Regions from separate parts of the Bacillus sp. MUM 13 genome, predicted to be linked through region 2. Evidence: riboswitches for the same ligand, from Rfam matches in the RefSeq annotation. Region 2 holds a riboswitch; each other region holds the start of a gene.

Region 1 (8,063 bases), on a different contig from region 2:
TATACAGTGATGCAGCGGGCCCGGCTGCTTTTATTACCAAAGCACGTGTCCAGTTACTAAGGGATCTGGGGCCTTCGCTCAGTCCCCAAAGCGCCTTTCAATTCACTCTTGGGCTTGAGACCCTGCATGTAAGGATGAAAGAGCACATATCCAATACCGGGAAAATCATTGATTATTTAGAAAACCATCCGGCCGTAACTTGGGTGTCACACCCAGGGCATAAAGATCACCCTGATAGGAAACTGGCAGATAAATACCTTCCAAGAGGAGCAGGGGCCATTGTCATTTTTGGGATTGAAGGCGGCAGAGAAGCAGGAGCCAAGCTGATTAACTCCATACAGCTATGGTCACATGTAGCAAATGTTGGAGACGCAAAAAGCTTAATCATCCATCCTGCCAGCACAACCCATCAGCAGTTAAATAAAGATGAACTGATTCAATCTGGCGTAAGCGAGGATTTAGTAAGGCTATCAATCGGCATTGAAAATGCAGACGATTTGATTGAAGACCTTGAACAGGCGATTGAACAGGCAACTGGCCTGGCGTCCTTGGCTGTAAAATCTTTATAATTCGGAAAGAGAGGGTGCACATGCATTCTCTTTCTTCACTGATTCACGAAAAATTGTTTATCAAAGGATTTAAAATTTTTACTAACTTTTAAACGTTATGCATTGACACTTTTTCTTTCTGTATGTTACGATCACTTTCGTAATTAAAAATGAACATAATTGATGTGAACCGTCAATTACATATATCTGTTGCTCTTATCGAGAGAGGTGGAGGGATGTGCCCTATGAAACCCGGCAACCGGCAAGGATTTCCTTGAAAAGGTGCCAATTCACAAAAAGCTGATAAAGCTTTTAGAGATGAGAGAAAGGCCTTAGCTTATCTTGCCTTTCTGCTCATGCAGAAAGGCTTTTTCTGTTTAAGGCACTGATATTGGCCTTGCGCCATGCATGAAGAACAGATAATGCGCAATGATATATTGTAGATGGATACATGATTTAGCAAAAGTTTACTATGTTCATAGGCTTATACGGATAAGAGGTGGATTCAATGATAACGGTATCGAAAGTAAGTAAGCTATTTAAATCCAGCCTTGCGAAAGGCGAACCTATAAAAGCTGTTGATTCTGTAGATATCTCAATTGACAAAGGAGAAATTTTTGGGATTATCGGCTATAGCGGTGCCGGGAAAAGTACGCTGATCCGGATGCTGAACGGTCTTGAAAGGCCGACTGAAGGCTCGGTTCTTGTAGCAGGCAGAGAGATTTCCCGAATAAAGGGCGCGGAGCTTCGAAGCGCAAGACAAGAAATAAGCATGATTTTCCAGCACTTTAATCTATTATGGTCCAGGACTGTCGAAGAGAATATCTCCTTTCCCCTGGAAATTGCAGGCGTCCCGGCAAATAAGAGAAAAGAAAGGGTCAGCGAGCTTATTAATCTGGTCGGCCTAGAAGGGAGAGAGCGTGCATATCCCTCGCAGCTAAGCGGCGGACAAAAGCAGCGTGTCGGCATTGCAAGGGCGCTTGCCAACAATCCCAAGGTGCTCTTGTGTGATGAAGCGACTTCAGCACTTGATCCCCAGACTACTGATTCCATCCTGGAATTGCTCGTTGATATCAATAAAAGGCTGGGTCTTACCATTGTTTTGATTACGCATGAAATGCATGTCATCCGCAAAATCTGCCATCGTGTTGCTGTCATGGAAGGCGGCAGGGTTGTGGAGCAGGGACGTGTTTTGGAGGTTTTCCGAAATCCGACTGCGCAGATTACCAAACGTTTTGTCCAGCAGGTCACAGAACCAGAGGAAACAAAACCCGTATTGGATCATATTGGAGTCCGCTATCCAAAGGGCAAGGTCATACAGTTAACATTTATAGGAGAAAGTACAGAAAGTCCGCTCATTACCGGGCTAATCCGAAACTTCAATATCGATGTTAATATCCTCCAGGGGAAAATATCGCATACGCAAAATGGCCCTTATGGCACTCTGTTCATACATGTTGATGGAAAAAGCGATGAAATCACCCGTGCGATCACGTATTTAAATGAGCAGCAGGTAGGCGTGGAGGTGATATCAAATGCTGACTGATTTACTTCCAAATGTGGTTTGGGCAGATATGTGGGCAGCGACGAAAGAAACCTTATACATGACTGGTTTTTCATTGGTTGCTACATTTATTTTAGGCATTTTGCTTGGAACACTATTGTTTCTGACTTCTAAAGGTCAAATGTGGGAAAATAAAGCAATTAATGTCCTTGTTTCCGCGGTGGTCAACATTTTCCGTTCCATTCCTTTTATCATCCTGATTATTTTGCTGATCCCATTTACCCTGTTTTTGGTGAAGACCATGCTGGGTCCTGAGGCAGCTTTGCCAGCCTTAATTATTGGAGCAGCGCCCTTTTACGCCAGAATGGTGGAAATCGGGCTTCGCGAGGTTGATAAAGGTGTTGTGGAAGCAGCAAGATCAATGGGTGCAAAAACAAGTACTATCATCTTTAAGGTGCTGCTGCCTGAATCCATGCCGGCGCTTATTTCTGGCATTACTGTAACTGCAATAGCCCTAGTCGGCTATACTGCGATGGCCGGGGCAATTGGAGCAGGAGGGCTTGGAAATCTTGCATATTTGCAGGGATTTCAGCGGAGTAATAATGATGTTACTTTTGTTGCTACAATCACCATATTAATCATCGTATTTATCATTCAGTTTATTGGAGACATTATTTCATCCAAATTGGATAAAAGATAAAAAAAAATGAAATCTGGAGGAATACACAATGAAAAAGAAAAAGTGGTTTGCGGCTTTTGCGGCTTCGGCGGCACTGGCATTGGGGCTTACAGCCTGCGGAACAAGCGATAGCGGGAAGTCAGGGTCTGATGATAAGAAACTGATTGTGGGGGCTTCAAATATTCCCCATGCTAAAATATTGGAACAGGCAAAGCCTCTCTTGAAGAAAAAAGGCGTGGATCTTGAAATTAAAGTATTCCAGGATTATATTCTTCCGAATAAAGCACTTGCCAATAAAGAAATTGATGCTAACTATTTCCAGCATATCCCTTACATGGAATCACAAATGAAGGACCAGGGCTATAAATTTGAAAACGCCGGCGGAATTCATATTGAGCCAATCGGCATCTACTCGAAGAAATATAAAAAACTTCAGGATCTTCCAAAAGGCGGAACAATCATCATGAGGGACGCAGTGGCAGATGAAGGCCGCATTCTTTCCATCTTCCAGCAAAATGGACTTATTAAGCTGAAGCCGGGTGTGAAGAAAACAGATGCGACTATAAAGGATATTGTGGAAAACCCTAAAAAATTAAAATTCCAGCCGAATATCGAAGCAGGTTTATTGCCTCAGGTATATAAGAATAATCAGGGCGATGCTGTAGTCATCAATGCAAACTATGCACTGGATGCAGGCTTAGACCCGGTACATGACCCAATTGCGGTTGAATCAGGCAAAGATAATCCTTATGTCAATATCATCACGGTCCGCAAAGGCGATAAAAACAGAAAAGACATCAAAACGTTAGTTGAAGTTCTGCATTCGAAAAAAATCCAGGATTATATCACGAAAACATATAAAGGCGCTGTATTGCCTGTAGATAAATAAGTAAAAGGAGCGGCCTATAATGGGCCGCTTTTTCTATATTGCTCTCGCAGCAGTTCCTGCATAGTTGATCATTAACCGTCCATACTATGAAGGAAAATGAAACAAGGAGATGAAAGCATTTGAATAATGAACCCAGGAATGTAACTGAAAGTGTACTTCATGATTATAAAACCGGAATCGGAGTATTTCTGGAAAAAATGCCTGAGCTCGGCAGCAAATTCAATGCATTTACTGAAGCATGTTTCCAGGCAGGCGCACTTTCTCAAAAAGAGAAACAGCTGATTGCACTTGGGATAAGCCTATATACACAAGATGAGTATTGCATCATTTATCATGTTAAAGGATGTCTTGACCAGGGGGCCAGTGAGCAGGAGATTCATGAAGCAATTGGCGTAACGGCTGCATTTGGCGGAGGAGCGGTAATGAGCCAGGCAGTTACCCTGGTACAGGATACGATCCAGGAATTATCGGAATTTCATTAATCATGAATGCAAAAGCTTTAATGTTTTCTGTAAGCTTAAGCAATCAGAGGGTATTTGGAGCAATTCTCCATCTGGCAGCGATTTTCCTGAGCAAAGCCCATATGTTACGTTTTAACCCATTTTCATAAGGGTATAAGGACTTTGAACAATGATTTTGACTCATGTTAAAATTAAGCTGTTCTATAAAAGATGAAAGGATTGATTCATTATCAACTCTCTAGATTTACAAGTTACAGGTGAAATGGAAAAGGCTATGCAGCAATCACATGGAATTGGCTACAGCGAATACAGCAGGAGATTGGATACCCGGATCCAGGTCGAAAAACGAAGAGAGAAAGATTATGAACAAGGCAATCTGTTAGTGAATCATCTTAATCGAAGAATTCATTCTTAATGGATTTTAAATGAAAATTAAATATGACTGCCTCCCGCGGAGATAATGGTGAGCGAATCAAGAAGAAGGTATGCTTGATTTCTTAAACTTTATGCATCGCGGGTTTTTTTATTGAATAGGCCCGTGTTTTGAGGAAGAAGAACAGGATTAGTAAGTGCCCGAATGAATAATGCGATATTAAGAGATGCTATAATATGGAAGGAAGCGGAAAACTTATAAATATGTTTTCATTTTGACTTATAAGGGCCATGCGGTGATATTAGGGGATACAATGAAAATCCCTCTTTATTAGTTGCTTCCAGATTTCATTTGATATAAGATTGTAATGAGAATAAATTGAGAATCACTTTTGAAAATAAATAGAAGGAAAAATGCGTAATTTTTCAGTCTATTATTATGATATTAGTTTACGGAGGTATGAAAATGTCAGGATCAACTTTAACGATTAAAGATCTGCACGTATCAATCGATGGAAAAGAAATTTTAAAAGGGGTTAACCTTGAAGTGAAGGGCGGAGAAATCCATGCAATCATGGGCCCGAATGGTACAGGTAAATCTACTCTTTCTTCAGCAATCATGGGACATCCTAAATATGAAGTAACAAGCGGAAGCATTACATTTGACGGTGAAGACGTTCTGGAAATGGAAGTTGACGAGCGAGCAAGAGTCGGCCTTTTCCTTGCCATGCAGTACCCAAGTGAAATCAGCGGTGTAACGAACGCGGACTTCCTTCGTTCTGCGATTAACAGCCGCCGCGAAGAAGGCGATGAAATTTCATTAATGAAGTTCATCCGCAAAATGGACGAAAAAATGGAGTTTCTTGAAATGGACGAAGACATGGCACAGCGTTACCTTAATGAAGGATTTTCCGGCGGAGAAAAGAAGCGCAATGAAATTCTTCAACTAATGATGATTGAGCCTAAAATTGCCATTCTTGACGAAATTGACTCCGGTTTGGATATCGATGCTCTTAAAGTTGTTTCAAAAGGAATCAATGAAATGCGCAGCGAGGATTTCGGCTGCCTGATCATCACTCACTACCAGCGTCTGCTGAACTACATCACTCCTGACTTTGTCCACATTATGATGCAGGGACGCGTTGTTAAATCTGGAGGTCCTGAACTGGCACAGCGCCTGGAAGCAGAGGGCTATGATTGGATTAAGCAAGAATTAGGCATTGAAGACGAAACTGTCGGCCAAGAAGCGTAAGTAGGGGGATTGGAATGACTACCGAAACAAAACTACCATTTGATCAGGAGTACATCAGCTCCTTCTCTAAACAAAATAATGAACCTTCATGGCTTATGGAGCTCAGGACCAAATCACTTTCCGGTCTTGATGCGCTTCCAATGCCAAAACCTGATAAAACAAAGATCGATAAATGGAATTTCACTGCTTTCAGCAAACACATTGTTGAAAGTGAAGCTTTTGCATCTTTGGAAGACCTTCCGGAAAGCGTGAAAAGCCTTGTGCATCTTGAAGAAAGCAAAAACCTGTACATCCAGCGGAACAATACTGCTGCGTTTTCAAGACTTTCTGATGAATTGAAGGAGCAGGGTGTCATCTTCACCGATATTTTCACAGCAGCTCGCGAGCACAGCGATCTTGTCGAAAAATATTATATGAAAAATGGCGTTAAAGCAGATGAGCACCGCCTGGCAGCTTTGCATGCTGCTTTGGCTAACGGCGGTTCTTTCCTTTATGTTCCGAAGAACGTGGAAATTAAGGAGCCGATGCAGGCAGTATTCCTGGTCGACAATCCTGAGACTGCATTATTCAACCATGTATTGATTGTGGCTGAAAGCAACAGCTCAGTGACATATGTAGAAAACTACATCTCCACTGTAGAATCCAGCCAGGGAATTGCAAACATCGTAACAGAAGTTTTTGCAAATGATAATGCACGCGTTGCTTATGGTGCGGTTGATACCCTGTCAAAAGGCTATACAACGTACGTAAACCGCCGCGGGGTGGCAGGGCGCGATGCACGGATTGAATGGGCCCTTGGATTAATGAATGACGGCAATACCATTTCTGAAAACATCACTTATCTTATGGGAGATGGATCATTCGGAGATACAAAAATGGTTACTGTAGGCCGCGGAGAACAAAAACAAAACTTTACGACTTCCATTATTCATTACGGGCTTCGCTCTGAAGGGTATATTTTAAAGCATGGCGTCGTGAAAGACAGTGCGTCTGCCATTTTTAACGGAATCGGTAAAATAGAGCACGGTGCAACAAAAGCAAATGCTGAACAAGAATCAAGAGTTCTTATGTTAAGCGAAAAGGCACGCGGAGATGCAAACCCGATCCTTCTTATTGACGAAGATGATGTTACTGCAGGACATGCAGCATCGGTTGGCCGCGTTGACCCAGTCCAGCTTTACTATTTAATGAGCCGCGGAATTCCGAAGCAAGAGGCGGAAAGGCTTGTAATCCATGGTTTCCTTGCACCGGTTGTTAATGAACTGCCTGTTGAAGGAGTTAAGAAGCAATTGGTTGAGGTAATCGAAAGGAAAGTTAAGTAATGAATCCATACGAAATTCGCAAGCATTTCCCTATCTTAAATCAGGAAGTGAATGGCAAGCCATTGGTATACCTTGACAGTGCAGCCACTTCCCAAAAGCCATCTTCTGTAATTGAGTCAATTGATAAGTACTACCGCGAATATAATTCCAATGTCCATCGCGGTGTCCATACACTTGGAACAAAAGCAACAGATGCATATGAAGGGGCTCGTGAAAAGGTTCGGAAATTCATTAATGCTGCTTCTACAGAAGAAGTCATCTTTACAAGAGGAACGACTACTGCCTTGAACACAGTGGCAAGAAGCTATGGAAAAGCAAACTTGTCGGAGGGTGATGAAATTGTCATCTCTTATATGGAACACCACAGCAACATCATCCCTTGGCAGCAGGTTGCCAAAGAGACCGGCGCTTCATTGGTATACCTTCCGCTTCAGCAGGATGGCACGATCTCCCTTGAAGATGTCAGGAAAACGGTGACAAGCAAAACCAAAATCATTTCCATTATGCAGGTGTCCAATGTTTTGGGAGTAATTAATCCTGTTAAGCAAATTGCTGAGATTGCCCATGACAATGGTGCTATAATGGTAGTAGATGGTGCACAAAGCACACCGCATCTTAAAGTCGATGTCCGCAGCCTGGATTGTGATTTCTTCGCATTTTCAGGACATAAAATGGTTGGACCCACTGGGATTGGCGTTTTATACGGAAAAAAAGAGCTTCTGGAAAATATGGAGCCCATTGAATTCGGCGGGGAAATGATCGACTTTGTAGGCCTATATGACTCTACTTGGAAAGAGCTGCCGTGGAAATTCGAAGGCGGGACACCGATTATTGCCGGTGCCATCGGACTCGGTACTGCTATCGATTTCCTTGAAGAAATCGGGCTTGAACATATAGAAGCACATGAACATAAACTGGCAGCATATGCCCTAGAGAAAATGTCCGCGGTTGAAGGACTGCAGATTTATGGACCAATGGATGCTAAGCAGCGCGCTGGCGTTGTCACCTTCAATATTGGAGATGTTCATCCGCATGA
Region 2 (7,550 bases):
TTGGACAAGAAGCAATCATGCGGCATATAAAAAAATGCTGGGCTTCTCTATTTACGGAACGGGCGGTAATATACCGTATACAAAATAAAATTGACCACAGACAGGTTTATTTATCCGTAATCGTTCAAAAGATGGTTTTCCCCGAGGCTTCAGGGGTTTTATTTACTGCTGATCCTATTACTTCTAACCGTAAGCTGCTGTCGATCGAGGCCAGTTTTGGACTTGGAGAAGCACTTGTCTCAGGCTTGGCAGCTTCCGATTGCTACAAAGTACGTGATCATCATATCGTTGAAATGAGGATAGCATCAAAAAAATTGGCTGTCTATGGAAGAAAAGAAGGCGGAACAGAGAGAAAGCCAATCAGCACTGACCAGCAAAAGACCCAAGCACTTACTGAACAGCAAATTTTACAATTGGCACGAATCGGTAGACATGTCGAATCTTATTTTGGCTGTCCCCAAGATATTGAATGGTGTTTGGCTGATGATACATTTTATATTGTCCAGAGCCGTCCAATCACGACTCTTTTCCCTGCCCCTGAAGTGAATGACCAAGGAAATCATGTCTATATATCTGTTGGTCATCAACAAATGATGACAGACGCCATAAAACCATTGGGATTGTCTTTTTTTCTGTTAACGACTCAAGCACCCATGCGTAAAGCTGGCGGAAGACTGTTTGTTGATGTCACACAACAACTGGCTTCAATTTCCAGCAGAAATATTTTATTAAATGCCATGGGACAACACGATCCGCTCATGAAAGACGCGATTATGAACATCATTGAGCGAGGGGATTTTATAAAATCGTTACCAAATGATAATAAAGCACCGAGTCCGAGCAGAGGCAACAATACAGATATGCTGGCACAAATCGAAAACAATCCATCAATTGTTTCTGACTTGATTAAGCGCAGCCAAACATCCATTGAAGAATTAAAACAAAAAATTAAAAACAAATCAGGATCAGATTTATTTGCATTCATCCTGGAAGATATCCAAGAATTAAAGAGAATTTTATTTGACCCGCAAAGTTCTGCTGTATTTATGGCTGCTATAAATGCTACAACCTGGATTAATGAAAAAATGAATGTGTGGTTAGGTGAAAAAAATGCAGCAGACACGCTTTCTCAATCTGTACCAAACAATATTACTTCAGAAATGGGTCTTGCACTTTTGGACGTTGCAGATGTAATTCGTCCTTATCCGGAAGTAATTGAATATTTACACCAAGTAAATGATGATCACTTTTTAGATGAACTGGTTAAGTTTGATGGCGGTAAGGAAGCTAGAGACGCTTTCTATGCTTTTCTCAGCAAATATGGAATGCGGTGTGCCGGAGAAATCGATATCACAAAAACCCGCTGGAGTGAAAAGCCAGTTACCCTTGTTTCCATAATTCTCAGTAACATCAAAAATTTTGAAGCTAATGCCGGAAAGTGCAAATTCGAGCAAGGCAGGCATGCTGCTTTGAAAAAAGAACAAGAGTTATTAGAACGTTTGAACCAATTAACCGATGGTGAACAAAAAGCCAAAGAAGCAAAGCGAATGATCAGGCTTATCCGGAATTTCATCGGGTATCGTGAATATCCCAAATACGGCATGATTAACCGCTACTTCGTTTATAAGCAGGCTTTACTGAAAGAAGCCCAACAACTGGTGCAAGCGGGCATTATTCATGAAAAAGAAGATATATATTATCTCACATTTGAAGAATTCAGCGAAGCCGTACGCACAAAAAAGCTGGACCGCCAGAAAATCATAAAGCGGAAAGAGGATTATAAATTATATGAAAAACTGACTCCTCCGCGTGTTATTACATCGGAAGGTGAAATTATTACAGGCAAGTATCAAAGAGAAAACCTTCCAGCCGAAGCGATTGCAGGTTTGCCTGTTTCTTCCGGAGTGGTAGAGGGAAGGGCGCGTGTCATCTTAAACATGGAAGATGCTGATCTTGAAGAAGGAGATATATTAGTCACCGCCTTTACTGACCCCAGCTGGACACCATTGTTTGTATCCATAAAAGGCTTAGTCACTGAAGTGGGCGGATTAATGACACATGGAGCAGTGATTGCACGAGAATATGGCCTGCCAGCAGTGGTAGGAGTGGAAAATGCTACTAAACTGATTAAAGATGGACAACGAATCCGCGTTCATGGAACAGAAGGGTTTATTGAACGATTGTAATCGCGAAAATACGTTAAATTGCCCCTTTGCGCTGCTATTAAATGGAGACTTTTTAACAGTTTGTTAGTCCTCATGGCGGAATGCTAGAATGTCCATTTTGACTTCCAAAACATAGGGGAGCGAATTTTATAATTTTAGAATGCTAGAAGTTCATTTATTGGATACGATTGTTCAGGGATAAATGGCTGCCTTATGCAGCCATTTTTTTGTTCAAAAAGCCCTCATAAAAGAATACTGCATATGCTGCAGTATTCTATGTCCTGTTATATTCAGCCTTCATTAACAGCTGTCTGTAAATACTCCTTTTCGCTTTGCTGCAGGGCTAAAGTGAAATCGCGGATTAAATCATCACAGTTTTCAAGTCCAAGGGATAATCGCAAAAGGCTTTTTGAGATTCCGCGACTTTCTCTTTCCTCATCAGGCATTGCTGCGTGTGACATTTTTGCAGGATAGGAAAGGATGGTTTCAACGGCTCCAAGGCTTACAGCAAAAACGGGCAGCTGGAGCTGATTGACGAAGGAACGAAGCAGGCTTTCATTTTGCAGTTCGAATGATAACACGGCTCCTGCTCCCCTGGCCTGTTCGCTTTGGATTTTGTACTGAGGATGATCCGGGAGGCCTGGGTAATGGACAGCTTTAACTGCAGGCAGTGAAGATAGAAATTCAGCCATTTTATGTGCGGACTTCATGGAATGCGCCATTCTTACATGGAGGGTTTTAATTCCCCTCATGACCAGCCATGCATCCTGAACACCCAGAATTGCTCCAAATGAATTCTGCAAAAATGAAAGCTTTTCACCTATTTCCGGGTCTTTGACGGCCGCAAGTCCTGCAACAACATCGCTATGGCCTGAAAGAAACTTCGTTGCACTATGGAGAACAATATCAGCACCAAGTGAAAGAGGCTTTTGCAGAGCGGGAGTTAAAAATGTATTATCCACATATGTCAAGGCGCCAATTTCCCTGGCAATGGCACTGATTTCCCTTATATCGCTTACCTTAAGCAAAGGATTAGAAGGTGTTTCAATATAAAAAGCCCTTGTATTATGCTGGATTGCAGATCTGATGCTTTCAAGATTCGTCATATCGGCAAAAGTGTGCTGGATTCCAAACCGGTTCAAAACGTTTGTCACCATCCGGTAGGTCCCTCCGTATACATCTTCTGAAATGATGACATGGTCGCCTGAAGATAATAAAAGAAACGCAGTTGAAATGGCCGCCATTCCGGATGAGAAAGCAAAGCCCCTGGTTCCTTCCTCTAATTCAGCAATAATCTCTTCAAGTGCCTCCCGTGTCGGATTCAGGCTTCTGCTGTAATCATATTTGCCGAATTGATCAATATCGAATTGATGGTAAGTTGAGGCATGCTGAATCGGAACACAGACTGCACCTGTTGCCGGATCAATTTTATGCCGATTATGGATCAAAGAAGTTTCAAAAGCAAAATTTTCAGATGTCATAATAGGGCCTCCTGTTTTACATAATTTAAAGAATAATTCAAATCACTTATTAAATCGCCGGGATCTTCAATTCCTACTGAAAAACGCAATAACCTATTACAAACCCCATTCGCTGTTCTGATTTCTTCTGGAATGTCTGCATGGGTTTGTGTTGCAGGATACGTTATAAAGCTCTCAACTCCGCCGAGACTCTCTGCAAAAGAGATAAGGGAAAGTCCTTTTAAGAAAGGATTGATCCATGACTCATCATTTAACCTGAAAGAAAGCATACCGCCTCTGCCGGGATAAAGGACCTCTGAAACGGACTCGTGATTGGACAGGTATTCAGCAAGGATTTTTGCATTGGATTCATGGCGGGCCATCCGAAGAGAAAGTGTTTTCATGCCTCTCATTAAAAGCCATGAATCAAATGGGCTCAGCACAGCTCCTGCCCCATTATGGTGAAGGGCGAGAGAAGTGCAAAGATCTCTCCCTTTAGCAACGATAAGCCCTGCCAGCACGTCGTTGTGTCCGCCAAGATATTTTGTAGCGCTATGGATGACGATATGAGCTCCAAGCGGGATAGGTTTTTGGATCAGCGGTGTATAAAAGGTATTGTCGACGATTAAAAGCAAACCGTGCTGTTCCGCCAGCTGGCCGATAGCTTCGATATCCGCTGTTTCCATTAGAGGATTAGTGGGGGATTCTATAAAAATGGCTTTAGTCTTTGGTGTAATGGAATGTTCAATGCTCTGCAGACAGCTTGTATCTCTGTATTTACAGACTAACCCCCATTTCTTGAACCCCTGTTCCAATAATCGATATGTTCCTCCGTATAAATCCTTGGATAAAATCCACTCATCCCCGGATTGGAATAACGACAATACCGTCAATATTGCTGCCATGCCTGAGCTGCATGCAAAGCCCTGATCGCCGCCTTCAAGATCTGCTATGGTTTTTTCGAGGATCTGCCTCGTGGGATTTCCGGTACGGGAATAATCGAATCCTGTGGACTGCCCAATGCCTTCATGGCGGTAAGCTGTTGAAAGGTAAATGGGAGCATTCACAGTTCCTGTCTCTTTTTCGCTTCGATTTCCGATTTGTGCCAGATATGTGTCAATATTGTACATAGGTTCACCACTCCTTAAGCTGAATAAAATAAAAAAGCCTTCTTAAAGAAGAAGACTTTTAACAGTACATTGGAAGCCATTCTTCTTATCTTTCAAGTTATTAAAACTTGATGGAGTTAGCACCTTTTCATTGTTCTGGGCAATGAAGGTTGCTGAGGCGTCAACGGGCCAATTCCCTAAACCTCTCTTGATAAGAAATAAATTCTAATTATTCTATTAGTTTAGAATTTACTACACAAATAGGGTAATGTCAACTAATATAAATATATCTTCCCTGCAATAGAGTGAAGCAAATTCAGGAATTTATGAGGCATCACTTTAAGTTCAAAGTGTTTAATAAAAAGATATAGATAGAAAGATCGAAAGGAGGGCTTTTATTGAAAATTGTCATTGCCCCTGATTCATTCAAGGAAAGCATGACTGCAATGCAGGCGGCAGACTCTATAGAAAAGGGGTTCCGCCGCATCTTTAAATCTGCTGAAATTATTAAGGTCCCATTAGCAGATGGCGGGGAAGGGACGGTACAGGCACTTATAAATGCAACAGGAGGGAACATTATTGAAAAAGAAGTCACCGGGCCGCTAGGTGAAAGGGTGAATGCCAAATTCGGGATTTTCGGAAATGGAGAAAAAGCAGTAATCGAGATGGCTGCAGCTTCAGGCATCCATCTTGTTCCTTATGAAAAAAGAAACCCGCTGTATACGACCACCAGAGGTACTGGTGAATTGATACTGGCTGCCCTGGACGCGGGAGCAAAGCATATCATTCTTGGCATTGGCGGAAGTGCCACTAATGATGGAGGGGCAGGGATGGCAAAAGCGCTAGGAATAAAGCTTATGGATGAGAGCGGCAGGGAAATTGGAGACGGGGGTGGAGCTCTCGGAAAGCTTTGCTCCATTGATTTAAGCGATGCAGATCCAAGATTGCGGCATATCAGGGTGGAAGCAGCATGTGATGTAGACATCCCCTTAACCGGAGAAAAAGGTGCTTCAGCAATTTTCGGGCCACAAAAAGGGGCAGATCGGGAAATGGTTGTTCTTCTTGATAATAATCTCGAAAGATATGCGGCGGTCATTGAAAAGGAGCTTGGAAAAAAGGTAAAGGATGTGCCTGGTTCCGGTGCAGCCGGAGGCCTTGGAGCAGGATTGCTTGCCTTTTTGCCTGCTGAGCTTAAAAGAGGCAGTAAAATCATTATAGAAGCGGTCAATCTGATGGAACACATAAGAGATGCTTCAATCCTTATAACAGGTGAAGGCAAGATTGACGATCAGACTCTACTTGGAAAAACACCAATCGGTGCAGCTCGTCTTGCCAGGACTTTTAACGTTCCTGTGATTGCTATTGCCGGCAATGTTTCATATAACAGCGAAGAGTTTACTCAGCAGGGAATAAATGCCGTTTTCAGCATAGTTCCAGGAATTATCAGCAGAGAGGATGCCTTTATCAAGGCAGAGAGGCATCTTGAAGAAACTGCAGCCAATATTGCAGCAGTGTTAAAAATGTCAGCATGCAGCCGGTTTAAATCATGATATTTTTCTATACGATAATGAAAGCGAGAATAGAGGGCAAAGCTTTTAAATATTAAATACATGTTCGTTTATGCTGAATTTTGGGAAAGTAGATAGAGTAACCTTTTTTGGCATGGTATATAAAAATTATTTAACAGTGGAGACGGGAGGAAATTCCATGAAATTCAGAACAGAGAAAGACACTATGGGTGAAGTACAGGTTCCTTATGATAAATATTGGGGAGCACAGACTGAAAGAAGCAGAAATAATTTCAAAATCGGAAATGAAAGAATGCCGATAGAGCTCATCCAGGCTTTTGCATATGTAAAACAAGCCTCAGCTAAGGTCAATCATGAGCTGGGAGATTTATCTCAGGCAAAAATGAAAGCGATTGTAAAAGTCTGCGGTGAAATTCTAGAAGGAGCACTTGATGACCACTTTCCCCTTGTTGTCTGGCAGACTGGAAGCGGCACTCAAAGCAATATGAATGTGAATGAAGTAATTGCTAACAAAGGGAATGAGTGGCTGCGGGAAAACGGCGGAAATGAGCAGGAAATCCTGCATCCTAATGACGATGTCAACAAGGCCCAAAGCTCTAATGACTCATTTCCGGCGGCGATGCATATAGCGGCATACCTGGCAGTTGCAGACATCCTGCTGCCGTCTATTTCTGCATTAAGAGATACTTTGCTTGAAAAGGAAAAGGAATTTATGAATATTGTAAAAATCGGCCGCACCCATTTGCAGGATGCTACACCGCTCACACTAGGGCAGGAAATCAGCGGGTGGAGGGCAATGCTTGATAAAGATCTTCAAATGATTGAAGAAAGCAGCAAGCATTTAAAAAGCCTTGCACTTGGGGGAACAGCAGTAGGGACCGGGATTAATACAAAACCGGCATTCGGCCATATGGCCGCAGAACAAATCAGCAAGGATACCGGACATTCATTCCATACATCGCCGAACAAGTTTCATGCACTTACCAGCCATGATGAAATTGTGCACGTGCATGGTGCCATGAAGGCTCTTGCTGCAGATTTGATGAAAATTGCCAATGATGTCAGATGGCTTGCGAGCGGACCCAGAAGCGGTATAGGCGAGCTCTCTATTCCGGCAAATGAACCCGGCAGCTCCATCATGCCTGGTAAAGTAAATCCCACACAATGTGAAGCATTGACGATGATTTCCGTTCAGGTATTCGGAAATGACTCCACTATTGCTTTCGCAGCCAGCCAGGGGAATTTTGAACTAAATGTATTTAAGCCTGTTATCATTTATAACTTCCT
Region 3 (8,063 bases), on a different contig from region 2:
AACAGGATTTTTGTAGCTATGTAGAAAGCAGACTACGACACCACCTGCACCGGAAGCTATTACAGAACGAATCGCCTTATCTAGGCTGTTCTGATCCAGAGGGGTATGTACTGAGCCATCGGGAAGCAGTCGCTCTTTAACTGTGAATACCCTCTCCCGCGGAATCAGGGGTTCCGGAAGTCTGGAACTAAAATCGTATGGAATCGGCAAACGCAATCGCTGTAAGGTCAGCAAATCCCTGAATCCTTCGGTAACTAATAAAGAAATCGCTTCGCCACGACGCTGTATTAAAGTATTTAGGCCGATGGTAGTGCCGTGTGCAAAGTAATGCACGTCTCTTGGTTGTATGCCTTTTTCTTTTAACAAAACGAGTCCATTAGCGATCCCCTGTGCCGGATCTGATGGAACGGTTGGTGTTTTTACACCTGTCAGCGTTCCACTCAGTTCATCCAACACCGTTAAAATCGGTGAATGTACCTCCTATGTCAATCCCAAGTCGCCAAGAATTGCTCAAATGGTTACGCCCCCTAATCACTATGTATATTCCTCATAACATACCAATACTATAGGAATTAAAAACAGCGGAGTCAAGAAATTTGCTAATAATTCATTTTATTTAGATATTTCCTTTGAGAAATTGGGATTTCACATGATATGTCGGAATTGATAATTCCAAAGACACCGGATGAGTCCAATGTAACCAATGTTTAGACGCAATTGGCATGGACAGTTCAAGTTTATCCTCCAGTACATTTGTTAATTTTATTTTATTGGAGTAATATTTATCGCAAAGATATTTGTCGAATATTTTGATATTTTTCTTAATAATAAGAAAACACAGAAATAAAAATAGGGTATATCTCTAAAGAAATATACCCCTATCCATTATTCATAGTTCAGACTGTCATGTTACCAATATACTACTCTATTGAGTTGATATATTGATCCCTTACAAGCCCTGTGATACCCATTTTATTTAGATAATCTACCGGGCATAAGAAAGTTATGCTTACTACACCTGGATGTCTACCAATTTCAATAGAACCCGTAATTGTTGCACGATTCATCACTTCAGGAACCGTAATGCCAAGAACCTCTGCGGCTCTGTTTAAACCGTTGTCTGTTGCTTCATTTAGGTTCGCCCCCGTGCCAATAAAGGAGATAGGCAGGGACTCCTCTAACGCTTTGACGCCCCATTGATTGGCTACATTAAGTGCAATTTTCTTCTCCTTTTTTGTAATAGGTTTTGCAAGATATGGAAGGTCTTCTGAAACAGGTAATAAAATTGGCCCACCAATGTTAAGCCCTTTAATGACCTTCACTTGGAAAGTTACAATACCTGCCACATCGGCCGTATGTCCTGCTATTTCACCATCACCTTGCATTGCGTGCATGTCTCCAAGATAAACACCACCCCCCTGCACTTTAACAGGACAAATGAGAACAGCCCCTTCTCGAACCCGGTTAATATCCATATGCCCGTCAGTTCTTTCTTCTAACTGTTCCTTTGTTACCTTGTATTCATGCGGTGCATCCACCAAGGCTTGACCAAAGTCCCCTGCATTGTGTGAGTCAGGAAACGGTCTTGAAGGGGTTGTACCGAATTGTCCCAAAAATGGACGTAACCTTGCAACCGTTCCGATCAAATCATGAGGCGCAAACGTCACAATGGGGTTTTGTACGGATTGTTCCGGTGTTGCCATATATGAACGTCCATCTCTTGCAATTTGTTCGGCTGCCTCTTTGTGCAACGCAACACCTACATTTTTATTAGAATCAAACGCGATGGTATATCCATTTGTAAATACAAACGGGGCTACATCTGTGCCACAATTTGCACAACGAATGGCTTCTTGACCAATTCCTTCAATAATAGTTTCAGGATGCAAAGTACCGCACCTAGGACATTTTCCTGCAACAAATGGATCTCCTAAGAATCTACCTTCTACCGGCATATCATTCCCTGATGAGGTAGCCACTGAAGTGACCCTAATCGACTTAATTTTAATCGCAATAGCGTCTCCTACTTCTGCTCCTTCTACAAAAACAGGCTTGGTTACCTCATGGCCACCACGAATGGAGGGTGTAATCATCGGTCCCCAACATCCAGGAGCGGTATTTGCTACAATATGACCGCCATCCTTTACAGGCCCAAGCATTTTATTATTAGGATCTAAAATACCATTAGTAAACTCGTTGACAAATACTGTTTGTTTCGCTTCCATATCTTTTCCCCCGTTCTGATTGCTCTCTTCTTTTCTTTCGAATTTCCTTGTCACTCTGTCTTTCCAGTCCTCACGTATTCATTGCATACGCTCCGGTCCCCTTAGACTTTCGTTCCTCAAATTTCTCGGCCCTTTTTGTCCTCATTTTCAAACACTCACTTTTAGTAAATATGTTTTTAATATTAGTATATTTAATATAGAGAGCGCTTTCAAATGATTTGTTTACTAATAATGAACATTATGCTTCAGCTAATTTCATTTTAGTTTTATGAAAAGACGAAACATATCCGTTACAGCTCTGGACCCTTTCCAAAAAGAAAAGGCAATTCCCCTTCCTTCTTTAGAAGGAAGGGGAATTGCCATGTCATTTATGCCCTTTATAAGATAAAACTCAATAATAGAAGATAAAACATTTACTAATGTTGCACCATATAAAAGTTTCAATCCAAAGCGTGCGAGACATTTCCTTGTTTTTCATTTAGTCCTTTAACCACACCGGCGATAATCCCTATAGAAGAGAAGTTGGCAAAAGAAACAAGGAATACTGATATAATCCCTACCGTTCTTGAACTCATATGAGCAGCAGATTTACCTAAATCAATCATAGCTACAAATTCATTGGTGACCATTTCAGTCGCCATGATTCCACCTGCTTCGACTGATTCTCCTACTGGAACACCCATAAGAATTGCAAATGGCGAAAAGATATACAGCTGATACAAGGTCTTAGGTTAGTGTCAAGTTTCGCTATATCTTCGCATGGTTTTCGATTCTTGTCGTAAAAACAAGAAATAAAGGTTCTCCGTCAAATGTTGGGGTGATGACTCATGTCGTCACCCTTATCCAATATGCGCACCCAACCTTTTATACCTATGGGTTAATAGAATTTTAGCTAGAAAACGTGTAAAGCTGCGAAAGCCAAAGGCATTCCGTTTCATGACTTTCGTTAAATTGTTGATGCCCTCTAAAAAAACGTTTGAGTAATTATAGCTAAAGCTGTTCAGTATCTCGGTTTGCCAATTCCTTAGTGTTTGGTCGGCTCTTGAGAATTCAGGTATCTTTGACTGATCAATCGCCTCGTAAAAGCGATATAAGGCCTCTTTGGTTTTGGAAATCTTTTCTTCCCCATTCTGTTTCGCGCCCTCAAACCAGCGACAAAAAAGCCCTTTCAGTTCATAGGCTTTCTTTAGCTCAGGGGACAGGTTTAAATACCTCTCGAGATACCACTTGTTATCTACTGTTAGCTTCTCTGACTTCTTGTAGAAGACATGGCGTATTTTCTTGCACTTCTTCCTGTCATATTCATGCCATTCAGATTGAACCCTTTTTCTGACTTTGTCCATCGCCCAGTAGATATACCGGACGAAGTGAAGCCGGTCTGCGACAATGACAGGTTTTCCAAGTGCCTCTTGAACAGCTGCCTTGAATGTGGAGCTCATATCCATGACGACCACCTGCACCCTGGCCCCGTACTTTCTCAGGTACTGCTTGATTTTTTTTTGGATTTAAATTGTGCGGGAACCCCAACATTTATTATAGAACCTTTTATAATAATGATTTTTTTTCAGATAAATTTAACGGCCTTTCCTCAGTTGAATAACGAGAAAAGGCCGTAGCTTAAGCTTAATATACTTTTTTTCAATGTCTACTTGACAGGGTTATGTAAACATTTCTACTACTTTTTTATCATTAATCTTTTCTCAGTTTGTGTGCGAGTAAGTTACCGAGTGATTGAATGCCTTGAACCATGATAATTAAGATAATGATGGTGGTATACATCACATCAGGCTGGAATCGTAGATGTCCGAACTGATAGGCGATATCACCGAGTCCTCCGGCACCGACTAAGCCAGCCATTGCTGTTGCTCCGATTAAGCCAATGGTTGCAATTGTTAAACCGAGCACGATGGAGGCTCTTGCTTCACGAACAATCACATACCAAATGATTTTAGATGTTGAAATACCCATAGATTGATAGGCCTCGACAACCCCTTTATCTACTTCAAGCAGTGCGGACTCCATTAGTCTGGCAATATAGGGTGCTGTATAGACAACAAGCGGTACAATCACCCCTTGCACACCTATCGTAGTATGCATAATGAATTTGGTAAAAGGTAAAATGAAAAATAGCAGAATTATAAATGGGATGGAACGAATGATATTTATCACCGTATTTAAAATCGCATAGCCCACTTTACTTTCTGCTTCTCCGCCTTTTCTTGTTAGTACAAGAAGGATTCCAAGCGGAAGTCCTAGGAGAATGGCAATGACGAGAGAAATGGAAGTCATTTTAAGAGTGTCCAGAACCGCCTGCCAAATCGTGTCGCCCCATTCGTTAAGAAATGAACTCATCTATTATTCACCTCTTCTACGATGATATGCTGATCTCTTAAGTAGGCAATTGCCTTTTCGTTTTCTTCTGGTTCACCTTTAAGATGGACCAGAAGGTTGCCAACTGATTGATCCTTTAATTCATCAATTCCGCCAGCGATAATACTCGGTAGGATATTGAATTTTTTAGTAATGGTTGCTAAGAAGGGATCTTTTGATGATTCACCTAGAAAAGTAAGGGCAACTAATTTTCCTGTTTTACCCATTTCCAGTTTGGCATGTTCAGGGACATGGTAAATCGATTTATTCCTTACGAAGCTTTTTGTTCTTGGATGTTGGGGCTTCGTAAAGATATCGACGACCTTACCTTGTTCCACCACTTCTCCCGCTTCCATTACAGCAACACGGTCACAAATTCGTTGAATAACCTCTAATTCATGGGTGATGAGAAAAATGGTAATGCCCAGTTCTTTATTGATTTTCAATAATAGTTCCAAGATTTGTTCTGTGGTCGTTGGATCCAGGGCACTGGTTGCTTCATCACTAAGAAGAACTTCTGGCTCATGGGCTAAGGCACGTGCGATTGCCACACGTTGCCTTTGACCTCCAGATAATTGATTAGGAAATGCTTGGGCCTTATCTTCTAGACCGACAATTTTTAAATACTTATTTACACGCTGTTCAATTTCATGCGCCGGGACACCTTCTAAACGAAGGGGAATCGCAATATTTTGATAAACGTTAGCCGTCTTTAAGAGATTATAACTTTGAAAAATCATCCCTATTTTTTGACGAACTTTTTGAAGGTCTTTTTTCTTCAAAGTTAAGATGTCCGTGCCATCAATTAAAACCTTTCCGCTGGTGGGTCTTTCAAGTACGTTCACACAGCGGATTAATGTACTCTTTCCGGCACCACTAAATCCGATTACACCGAAAATTTCCCCTTTTTTAATCTCGATCGAAACATCTTTTAATGCTTCAACTTTCTTATTTCCGACTTCAAACGTTTTCGATACATGCTGCAGGCTGATCATATATGGGCTCCTCCTTACCAAGCAGGCACAACTGAACCACCAAATTTTTGGGCAATATATTTTTTAATAGCATCTGAGTGATAGTATTTTTCAATCGTTTTTATGACTGCATCATCTTTATTTTCAGTACGTACGACAAAATAGTTCGGGTAAGGATTGTTTTCAATAGGTTCGTGGTAAATCGCATCTTTATTAATGGTTAGACCTGCACCCATTGCAAAGTTTGTATTTATAGCTGCGGCAGTCACTTCACCAAGTTGAGCTGGAAGTGATTCTGCATTAAGTTCTTTTATTTGTAAGTTCAATTTATTTTCAACCACATCTTTTTTCGTTGCGCTTTGTTCAACGCCGTCTTTCAACTTAATGACTCCAGCAGCTTCAAATAATTGCAATGCACGTAACTCGTTGGCTGGATCATTGGGAACGGCAATTGAATCCCCTTTTTTAAGATCCTTAATATCTTTTATACTCTTAGAATAGATCCCCATCGGAAAGGCAACTGTTTTGAAGACATCTGTAATTTTATAGCCTTTGTCTTTAATTTGGCCCTTTAAGAAAGGTAATGTTTGCATGCTATTGGCATCGAGACTTCCTTCGCTAAGTGCAGCATTCGGTGTATTGTAATCGTTAAACACTTTAATATCAATCTTTAGACCGTCTTTTTCTGCTAATTTAGCAACTTGCTCCATGATTTGTTGATGTGGTCCACCGGTGACACCCACTGTAATTTTCTTTGTACTTAATTCTTTTGAACTTGTCCCGCCACATGCCGTTAAAGCCAATGATAAAATGATAGCTAGACTAATAGATAATAATTTTGCTGATTTTTTCATTTTAAACTCTCCTTTTCTTAGTTGTTTACTTGGAATCTGGTCTGAAATACTCCCTATCTCTTATCTAGTTGTTATGTAATATCATACAGCACCAAAAAACCGCTTCTCTAAAGAGAAGCGGTTTGAATGCACACAACTTCTCTTATCTTACAAAACTAATTTCCGTTTTGTAGGAATTAGCACCTGAGCCTTTAAAAGACTTGGTTGCCGGGTTTCATCGGGCCTTTCCCTCCACCACTCTAGATAAGATAATATTCGATTTATTTCAGTATGTATACTATACATGTGTTTGTCGAATTGCGTCAATATTATTTTTAGAATAAATTTTCTAAAAAGTATGAATAGATGGTTATATCCATAATCTACAGACTAAATTTTTAAATCAGATAGAGAAGAAATGCAGACAGTGTTCCTAAAGCCACTCATGATACAAATCGATTTAAATATTAAAGTTCCAAAGAAGCAATATTTTCTTTTATCACATGAGCAGAGTGGTTGAACAGCACAAGTTCTTTTTCATCTAATTTAAGTTCAATCACCTGTTTCAGACCTGTACGGCAAAGTACTGCTGGAACACCAATCGCAAGTCCTTTTTCCTCAATATTCGCCATCTAATACAACCGACACGGGGCATATTGTATAGGCGTCATTTAGAATTGACTTGGCAATAAAGGCAAGTGCGTTCCCTATACCATATTCTGTTTTTCCTTTCCGGTTGAAAATATTCCAGCCTTCACGTTTCGTATGTTCAATGACTTCATCAAAATCAAAAGGTTCGATCTCGTTTTTATTTTCTTTAATATATTCGTGAATGGGTTTGCCGCCAACTGTTACATGTGACCAAGCGCCAAATTGAGACTCACCATGCTCCCCAAGTGTGTATCCTGTAATACTACGAGGATCTACATGCAGATATTCAGAGAGAATCTTTCTAAAACGACTACTATCTAGTGCCGTCCCTGTCCCAATGATTTGGTTACGCGGTAAACCAGATAGTTTCCAAGTTAAATAGGTAATGATATCGCATGGATTCGTTGCAACGACATAAATCCCCTCAAATCCAGCATCTTTCAACGGAGGAATAACTTCCTTTATAATTGCTGAGGTACCTTTTAATAAATCTAATCGTGTTTCCCAAGGTTTTAAGGGCTCACCCGCAACGCTAATAAGGATGACATCGTGGTCCTTTAAATCTAGCAGTCTTCCAGATGTCACTTTCGTACGCGACGACATAAAGCCTACACTATCAGCAAAATCGATTGCCCACCAACCGCTTTCTCTTCTTTAATATCGACAAGGGTTAACTCTTCACAAATTCCTTGATGAACCACCGAGAAGGCCGCGGCACTTCCGACATTTCCTACCCCAATAATTCCAATTTTACGCACGGATTTTTTCATCTGAACTTCTCCTCGTATTCTATTTATAGAATAGTCTTTCATAGTAATTTCTCGTTTTCTCGATTTTTGATAACTGCATAGAAACTAGATCAGAAAGTGAAGACTATCCTCTCGCAAAAATGATAAATCATTATTCTGAATATTTATATTCATACAGTTTATCTGGATATGTGTCAAGATTTTTTCGAGATAGTAAGCGATGTATCCTATTTTATATGGGACCTTTTTTTAGAACCTTCC
Region 4 (8,063 bases), on a different contig from region 2:
TCCTCCAGGATATTAGTTAATGTATCGGATGCAAGATATTCCTGGTTCCCTATTTCAGGATTTTCGTGGATGTAATGGCTCGCTTCTATATATCTGCCACTGCCATCCTCAATGCTTCTCACAATCAAATCTCTTTGTGTTTCAACTTCTACTGTCATATAAACCTCTCCTCTCTCTTAGCTATATTTTGGGCTGGCCAGCTAAAAGCTTTCAGCCTATAAGTTTTTAATTTTATCTATCGAGGTCACTACTGGCACTGTAGCACCTTTATCACGTTTAATGATGTAATCGTGAACGGCTTTCGACTGATATGCTTTTACGATTTTAAGGAAATCTTTATCCTTTTTATTTTTTGTGGCAGCAGCAATTACGTTGATATAAGGCTGGGCCGATTTATCATTCGGATTTTCCTTATAAAGCGGATCTTTGGAAGGCTGCAGGCCGGCTTGCACGGCAAACCCATTATTAATGACAGCTGCTCCCACATCTTCAAGCGATCTGGCTGTTTGTCCTGCTGCAATCGGTTTGATATTCAAATGCTTTGGATTGTCTTTGATTTGGTCCACACTGCCTCTCGGATCGAAATTATCCACTAGAGTAATTAGCTTTGCCGATGCCAAAAGCTTAAGGGCCCGGCCAGCATTTGTTACATCATCAGGTATTGTAATGGTAGCCCCGTCCGGTATGTCGTCTATCTTTTTATATTTTTTTGAATAAACCCCCATTGGCGCTATAACTGTTGAGCCGATTGCTGAGATATCCAGGTTGTGATCATGTTTGAATTGATTCATATAGGTGATGGTCTGGAAAGAATTTAAATCAATGCTGCCATCATTTAAGGCTGTATTGGGCTGGACATAATCTGAAAAAGATACAATTTTCAGGTTGATTCCATCGTTTTTTACCTGTTTTTGGACAAGGCTCCAAAGATCATTGTCGTCCCCATTTATCCCTATTTTTATTGTGCGCGTGCCTCCATCCTTGGAAGCTGTATTTGATGAGCATGCTCCTAACACCAATATCAAACTTGCAACTGCCGCTAAAACAATACTTAATCTTTTCATCCTCTTTTCCTCCTCACATATCTTGACCATGTATTTCCAAAGCTTTGAATAAGCTGAACGCTAACGATAAGCAATACGACTGTAATGACAATAACGATAGTGATAAAACGCTGATAGCCATAAGTAATTGCAAGGTTTCCAAGACCCCCTGCACCTACAGCGCCCGCCGCTGCTGTCGAACCGATCAGCCCGATTGTCGCTGTAGTAAACGAAAGTATTAATGATGGCACCGCTTCCGGGATAATGAATTTAGTGATAATCTGCATTTTTGTGGCTCCCATTGCGTGAGCTGTTTCCAGGACGCCTTTATCCACCTCGAGCATGGAATTTTCAATCAGCCTTGCAAGATACGGGCCTACAAAAATGGACAAAGGCACAATTGCTGCCGCTACACCTATTGATGTCCCCGTCACAAGCCTTGTAAATGGAATAATAGCAACCAGAAGAATAATAAAGGGTACAGAACGGACAATATTCACAATGGTATTCAGGGCAAGAAAGACCGCTTTATTTTCCATGATATGTCCGGGTCTCGTGATTACAAGAATGATGCCTAAAGGCAGTCCTATGATTGTTCCAAAAATAAATGATCCAAACACAGTGAGAAACGTCTCTTCACAGGCCTGGAAAAACTGCGGCCAGAAAAATTCCCAATTAAGCTCCATGCGCTTCAGCCTCCTTTATGTCGATTCCGCTATTCAAGATAAATTGGATGGCTTTATTTCTTTCCTCAATTTCTCCGTCAATCGCAATAAAAAGATTTCCGTATGGTTTTTCCTGCAGCTCTGTAATAGATCCATACAGGATGTTCAGATGAATATCAAACCGCTTGGAAACTTCCGATAGTAAAGGGCGTGCCGCTTTTTCCCCCAGAAAAACAAGACGGTAATAGGTCCCGCTTCTTATTTTCTTCGATAAATGAGGCGGTATTTCATTTTGCAAAACGGTATTAACGAAATTACGGGTAATTCTTTCCTGAGGATTAGTAAACACATCATAAACTGTCCCTTCTTCAACGATTTCCCCGTCGTCAATCACCGCGACCCTATCGCATAAATCACGAATTACACTCATTTCATGTGTAATCAGGACAATGGTAATGCTGTAAGCTTTATTTACCTTTCTTAACAGCTCAAGAACATTTTTTGTTGTTTCTGGATCCAATGCGGATGTTGCCTCATCGCAAAGCAGGATTTGGGGATCTGTCACAAGGGCCCTCGCGATTCCGACACGCTGTTTTTGTCCGCCAGACAGGTGGCCCGGATAAACATTTTCCTTTCCGCTTAGTCCAACAAATTCAATGAGATCCAGCACCTTTTTTTGAACATCCCGCTTCTTTTTTCCCTGCAGATATAGCGGCATTGCAATATTGTCAAAAACGGTTTTAGCAGAAAGCAGATTAAAATGCTGAAAAATCATCCCAATTTCCCTGCGTGTTTTCCTAAGTTCACTTTCATTCAATGACATCAAGTCCAATCCATCAATGCTGATTGTTCCTTCTGTCGGTTCCTCTAACCGATTAAGACATCTTATTAACGTGCTTTTTCCTGCTCCTGAAAATCCTATGATTCCAAAAATATTTCCCTTATCTATTGTCAAAGAAATATTATTTAGTGCATGAATAGGGGTTTTTCCCTGATAAACCTTTGAAACATTTCTGATTTCAATCAATTCTAATTCCTCCTACGGCGCTATTAACCAATTATCCTTATAAGTTTAATCAGAAATATACATATAAGCCGCCCCTTTCTCCAATCTTCCGGAAACGAAAAAACCCTTCTTTTATCCATGACAGATAAGAAGAAGGGTTTATATGTATAAGCCGATCTACTTCTTATCTTTCAAACCGATTGTATCGATTTGCAGGAATTAGCACGGTATTTGCAATAAGAAGCAAACCCGTTGCCGAGGTTTCGCAGGGCCAGTCCCTCCACCTCTCTGGATAAGTAATAGCATTTATTCAATTGTTTTTTAATTTGTAACTACAATATTAGGCGGGCTTAAGGGATAAGTCAATATTTTTTTAAAATTCCCAATAAAAATTTCCGGCTGGTCCTTCTATTTTATGTCTACAAAAAGAATTCAGAACAAGATTTTACAGATAAAAGAGGGAACGGTTGACGAAAAAAATCATATCGTGTTATTATAAAACCAAGTAAATTAATAAGAATAGTTAATTATAAACTTCATATACCATTATCACGAGTGAACGAGAGATCTGGCTCAATGACTTCACAGCAGCCTCATGAAAGGTGCTCCTACCAGCAAAGCATATTTGCTTTGGCTGATAAGATTTGTCTAAAAAACTTTCTTTGCAGCCGGGCAAGGAAAGTTTTTTATATTAGAAAGGAGTTTTTCTCATGTCATTATCCCCTGTTATTCCTGGTGCTGAATCCTTTTTCTATCCCGGCAATTCTACAGGAATTTTAATTTGCCACGGCTTTAACGGGACTCCTCAGAGTGTTGAATATTTAGGGAGCCAGTTTGCCGAGAAGGGATATACGGTTTATGCACCCCGTTTAAAAGGGCACGGATCAGCTGCGAGCGACCTGAAAGTCTGTTCTTATCAAGATTGGATTCAAAACCTGGAAGACGCCTACTGCGTTCTTCAGCAAACCTGCAGCAGGGTTTATATCCTGGGGCAGTCTATGGGCGGGGCTTTGGCCATTGATTTGGCTTCGAAGACAAACTGTGATGGCGTCATTACAGTTAATGCAGCTTTAAAGGTGCCGCAATATGAGCAATACCGAAAAGTCCAATCCCCCCTTTTCATCCCGGATGGCTCACCAGATATCAAGGATCCATCGGCAAAAGAAATCACCTATCCAGAAGTGCCGCTGCACTCAATTAAGCAGCTGCTGTCACTTATGGATAAGACTAGTGAAAATGTTAAAAAAACAACCTGTCCCCTGCTTCTGTTTTATTCGGTTGAAGACCATGTGGTTCCGGCAGAATGTTCATTTTATCTTTATGATCAGGCCGCTTCGCCTGAAAAAGAACTCATCGCCCTTAAACAGTCATACCATGTGGCCTCCCTTGATTATGATAAGGAACACATTATCAAAAATACGCTTCGCTTTATTGAAGAACATTCCAAGAAAGAAATGGCATCATAATATTGTTTAACAGACTCCTCTGCGGGTAAATAACAAGTAAACCAATGAAGGAGGAAGATAAAGATGAGCGGTTTATCTGATAAAGTCAAAGGTGCTGTAAATAAAGTCAAAGGTGAAGCCAAGGACCAAATGGGCAATGCCAGCGATGATAAAAGAATGCAGGGCGAAGGCAAGAAAGATAAGTTAAAAGGCGAAATTCAAGAAGGAATTGGCAAACTAAAAGATTAATACTAAACCATACACTAGGAAGCTGCAGAAAACCTGCAGCTTCCTTATTACGATAAAGCAGAAAACTACTAAAAAGCAGCCCTCCATTTTTTTGGACGGCTGCTTTTTACCTTATAAAGAAGTCTCCCTTCTTACCGATGCAAACGCTTTAGGTCGCGTGGCTCTAAACCATTGGAGGCAAAAAATAAAAATCATGATGAGTTCAATTGCATCCCCGCCATAGTACATGAGCATCCCCCCTGTTTTTGCCTGGGCTGCCACTACACCAGCGGGCGGATTTGCATAGATGTACTTTGATAAAATCCCGTGTCCAGCGGAAGCCAGCACTAATACTATCGCACGATAAGCAAATGGGTATCTGCAGCTGACCGGATCCATATAAATCATGGAAACTGTGAAAAGATACCCAGCGATGAAGATGTGCATATGTATGACAACATACCATACCATATTCGTGTGCATTACAGAGTATAAATTTGTCGTGTAAAGCAGCCAGAGGCCGCCAATATTCAGGATAGCAGCCACAACGGGATGAAAGAATAGGTGTACGATTTTAATTTTCATAACCTGTGTAAGCCTTCGCGCAAAAGAAATCTTGACTGTGCGCAGCAAAAGAGTCATAGGAACTGAAAGAGCAATAAGCAGTGGCGCAAGCATCCCAAGAAGGAGATGGGCAGTCATATGGCAGTTAAAATCAGTATGTGCCTGTTCTGCCAGAGGTCCATCGACAGCAAAAATGGCACAAGAAACACCAAGAATCCAAAAGATACAGCGGTGCAGCGGCCATTGGCGCAACTGCTTGCGGCGTTTCAGGACATAGGCCGCACCCATATACAAAAACGAGAAGAGAACGATGATGAAAAACATCGGAAAGATAATTTCAGGTGAACTGCCGCTAGCGTGTTCCATATGATGATTCACGAGATATTCTCCTCTTGGCTTGTGGCTTTTCCCTTTCTGCCGGTAATCACTGCTCCAATCACTATCATAGCGACCGCGAAGATATTCCAGACCACGTCATAAATGAACAAGTTTGACACATAACGAATCTGGTGCAATCCCATGAGTTTATGCTGGACAGTACCATCATAAAATTGAAACAAGCCTGCTCCGAGCAGCACACCTCCCCACCACCTTGTCCGCCGCCAAGCCTCTCGCCTGCGAAGGTCAGCCACCATGAACAAAGAAGCAATTGTGGCAAACCAGCTTAACGCGTGAAACAGGCCATCAGAAACCAGTCCAACAGCAAGTGTGGATTTGTCGTAAAAGTGATGCCAGTGCAGAAGCTGATGAAAAACCGCCTCATCAATAAAAGCGATCAAGCCAATACCAAACAGGATCCCCGACCAAAGGTTTCGGCTCAGATAATTAGTTGCAGAAGACATAAGTTCCTCCCCTGTGCTTTTGTAGGAACGTTCACGATCACTCGAACTTATTACACTTCTTTCCCATTAACCCCGCCAACAAAACACAGAACCGCAGAAAAGCCATAAAACAAGGGTGGGTGATCATGCTCGCTTTCCGCGGGCGGGCGGTGAGCTGGTAATCCATAAGATACAAATTTTATAAAGGTACGCGAACCATGGACTCAAGCTTGTTTAGCTCGATTTTAAAAAGAAGACTAAAAAAAATATACAGCTTTTTAATTTTCTATGAAATAAGATGTTTAAGGTCAAAAAAATCGGGGTATTATCTATTAGGGGTTTTTTGTGTTTTGCAGATTCCTTCCAATATGAAATAGCAAAATTAAGCTTGAAAAAAATCCAGCAAAACAATCATCTGATTATATACAAATAGATACAGAATATATAGGTAACCTAAAGGAGATATTGAGAATGTCGATCTTAATCGTAGATGATAACAAGGTTAACCTTTTCGTTATTGAAAAAATATTAAAACGGGCTGGATATAATGACTTTGTTTCTCTGACTTCAGCAAGGGAAATGTTTAATTACTTGGATGCTGATACCCCTTCCCCTAAGGAAACATCCGTTGATATCATTCTGCTGGATATTATGATGCCTGAAATAGACGGGATTGAAGCATGCCGGCGTCTTCAGGAAATCCCTCATTTAAGGGATATTCCCGTCATATTCGTGACTGCGCTTGAAGACTCGAATAAAGTGGCGGAAGCGCTTGATGTCGGGGGAATTGATTATATAATGAAGCCGATTAATAAGGTAGATCTCTTAGCAAGGATACGGGTGGGACTCCGGCTTAAATATGAAAAAGACTGGCACCGGAAGCAGGATGAAAAGATCCGGAACGAGCTGGACCTTTCCATGCAGGTGCAAAGCAGCTTGCTGAGCGAGCCGGTAGAAACGGAAAAACTGCTGATCAAAGCCTCCTATTTGCCCGCAAATAAATTAGCAGGAGATATGTATTATTGGCATCGCATTGATGAACACCGCTCTGCCATTATCATGCTTGATATGATGGGACATGGAATTTCAGCTTCGCTTGTCTGTATGTACATCTCTTCTGTTCTAAGGGATGCACTGAGGACCTATACAGATCCCGTGCGCGTCATTACCGAACTGAACCGCTGGATGAATCTTTTAAATAAACCGGAAAATCCTGTTCATTATTATTTCACCGCCATCTCCATGATCATTGATACAGAAAACAAAACGGTGGAATATGTGAATGCCGGACATCCCCCGGGATACGCCCTTCTGGATGGAGAAGAAGTATTTGCTCTTTCCACAGGATGCTGTCCGGTTGGTTTTTTCCCGGAAATGGATGTTAAAAAAAACACCATCTCTTTTCAGGACCGCATTCAAATCCTTTTATTCACCGATGGTGTGATGGAGGCATTAGAGAAAGATGGTGTAGACGGATTGGAGAAAATTCAAAATGCCGTCTCAAAAGGCTGGCTGGATTGCAGGACCTCATCTCCCATTGATTTTCTTTTGCCAAGTGAACTCCAGCGCGATCAGCCCGATGACATGTGCGTTGTATTCATACAGGCTCAATAAAGCATTCCATACATAAGAAAAGCAGGAAAGCCATGGGCTTTCCTGCTTTTTACTTTTTCCGGTAAATCTTCTCGTTCAGATCCACATCTTCAAATTCCTCAGAGAAACTCAATGTGCGTATCGTTTCCTTATTACCCATCGCCATGAACCCTTCCCGGCAAAGGCTATGGTAAAACAAATCACTAACCTTGCCTTGAAGATCGCCGTTAAAGTAAATCATGACATTCCTGCACATAATCACATGGAACTCATTAAAGGATCCATCCGTTACTAAATTGTGCTGAAAGAATACAATGTTCCGAAGCAGGTAAGGATCTAAATAGGCATATTGATAGTCAGCCGAGTAATATTCAGAAAATGCCTTTTCGCCGCCCGCCTGAAGATAATTCTTCGTATATGACTGCATGCGGTTAAGGGGGAGAATTCCCTTTCGAGCCTGTTCCAAAACATTTTCATTCATATCAGTCGCATATATCTTTGCCTTTTCATATAGTCCTTCTTCTTTTAGCAATATCGCCATGGAGAATGCTTCTTCACCGGTAGAACATCCAGCATGCCAGATCCGGATTTCCGGAAGTTCTCTAAGAAGCGGAACCACCTTCGTCCTGAAAGCCAGAAAAAATCCTGGGTCCCTGAACATCTCGGTCACATTGATAGAGAAATCGTTCAAAAGATTT

The links. A riboswitch is a leader RNA that binds a small molecule or an ion and turns the genes downstream of it on or off. The one in region 2 is predicted to bind S-adenosylmethionine.
Region 1: it holds a riboswitch for S-adenosylmethionine, as region 2 does, so the genes downstream of both, BIV59_RS09775 (methionine ABC transporter ATP-binding protein) here and BIV59_RS16090 (methionine biosynthesis PLP-dependent protein) in region 2, are expected to answer to the same signal.
Region 3: it holds a riboswitch for S-adenosylmethionine, as region 2 does, so the genes downstream of both, BIV59_RS10535 (MetQ/NlpA family ABC transporter substrate-binding protein) here and BIV59_RS16090 (methionine biosynthesis PLP-dependent protein) in region 2, are expected to answer to the same signal.
Region 4: it holds a riboswitch for S-adenosylmethionine, as region 2 does, so the genes downstream of both, BIV59_RS13605 (methionine ABC transporter ATP-binding protein) here and BIV59_RS16090 (methionine biosynthesis PLP-dependent protein) in region 2, are expected to answer to the same signal.

The regions. Positions count from the first base shown of each region.
Region 1 is NZ_MLYQ01000031.1:11,504-19,566, reverse strand. Features, by position in the region: gene BIV59_RS09780 (O-acetylhomoserine aminocarboxypropyltransferase/cysteine synthase family protein) at 1-569, shown strand, start outside; SAM riboswitch class I at 762-873, shown strand; gene BIV59_RS09775 (methionine ABC transporter ATP-binding protein) at 1,057-2,094, shown strand; gene BIV59_RS09770 (methionine ABC transporter permease) at 2,084-2,752, shown strand; gene BIV59_RS09765 (MetQ/NlpA family ABC transporter substrate-binding protein) at 2,781-3,620, shown strand; gene BIV59_RS09760 (carboxymuconolactone decarboxylase family protein) at 3,740-4,102, shown strand; gene BIV59_RS23600 (YuzK family famiily protein) at 4,344-4,496, shown strand; gene sufC (Fe-S cluster assembly ATPase SufC) at 4,920-5,705, shown strand; gene sufD (Fe-S cluster assembly protein SufD) at 5,720-7,027, shown strand; gene BIV59_RS09745 (cysteine desulfurase) at 7,027-8,063, shown strand, end outside.
Region 2 is NZ_MLYQ01000067.1:812-8,361, forward strand. Features, by position in the region: gene ppsA (phosphoenolpyruvate synthase) at 1-2,186, shown strand, start outside; gene metC (cystathionine beta-lyase) at 2,456-3,646, opposite strand; gene BIV59_RS16090 (methionine biosynthesis PLP-dependent protein) at 3,643-4,755, opposite strand; SAM riboswitch class I at 4,838-4,952, opposite strand; gene BIV59_RS16095 (glycerate kinase family protein) at 5,133-6,284, shown strand; gene fumC (class II fumarate hydratase) at 6,442-7,550, shown strand, end outside.
Region 3 is NZ_MLYQ01000034.1:14,004-22,066, forward strand. Features, by position in the region: gene BIV59_RS10500 (hydantoinase/oxoprolinase N-terminal domain-containing protein) at 1-456, opposite strand, end outside; gene BIV59_RS10505 (acetamidase/formamidase family protein) at 921-2,225, opposite strand; partial or broken gene BIV59_RS22790 (nucleoside transporter C-terminal domain-containing protein) at 2,619-2,935, opposite strand; partial or broken gene BIV59_RS10520 (ISL3 family transposase) at 3,065-3,727, opposite strand; gene BIV59_RS10525 (methionine ABC transporter permease) at 3,915-4,577, opposite strand; gene BIV59_RS10530 (methionine ABC transporter ATP-binding protein) at 4,574-5,590, opposite strand; gene BIV59_RS10535 (MetQ/NlpA family ABC transporter substrate-binding protein) at 5,605-6,423, opposite strand; SAM riboswitch class I at 6,563-6,673, opposite strand; partial or broken gene BIV59_RS10540 (L-lactate dehydrogenase) at 6,870-7,823, opposite strand.
Region 4 is NZ_MLYQ01000047.1:35,677-43,739, forward strand. Features, by position in the region: gene BIV59_RS13590 (M20 family metallopeptidase) at 1-158, opposite strand, end outside; gene BIV59_RS13595 (MetQ/NlpA family ABC transporter substrate-binding protein) at 216-1,064, opposite strand; gene BIV59_RS13600 (methionine ABC transporter permease) at 1,061-1,729, opposite strand; gene BIV59_RS13605 (methionine ABC transporter ATP-binding protein) at 1,719-2,735, opposite strand; SAM riboswitch class I at 2,896-3,013, opposite strand; SAM riboswitch class I at 3,258-3,358, shown strand; gene BIV59_RS13610 (alpha/beta hydrolase) at 3,425-4,180, shown strand; gene BIV59_RS13615 (CsbD family protein) at 4,244-4,408, shown strand; gene BIV59_RS13620 (cytochrome c oxidase assembly protein) at 4,520-5,317, opposite strand; gene BIV59_RS13625 (DUF2243 domain-containing protein) at 5,326-5,793, opposite strand; gene BIV59_RS13630 (PP2C family protein-serine/threonine phosphatase) at 6,244-7,386, shown strand; gene BIV59_RS13635 (CheR family methyltransferase) at 7,436-8,063, opposite strand, start outside.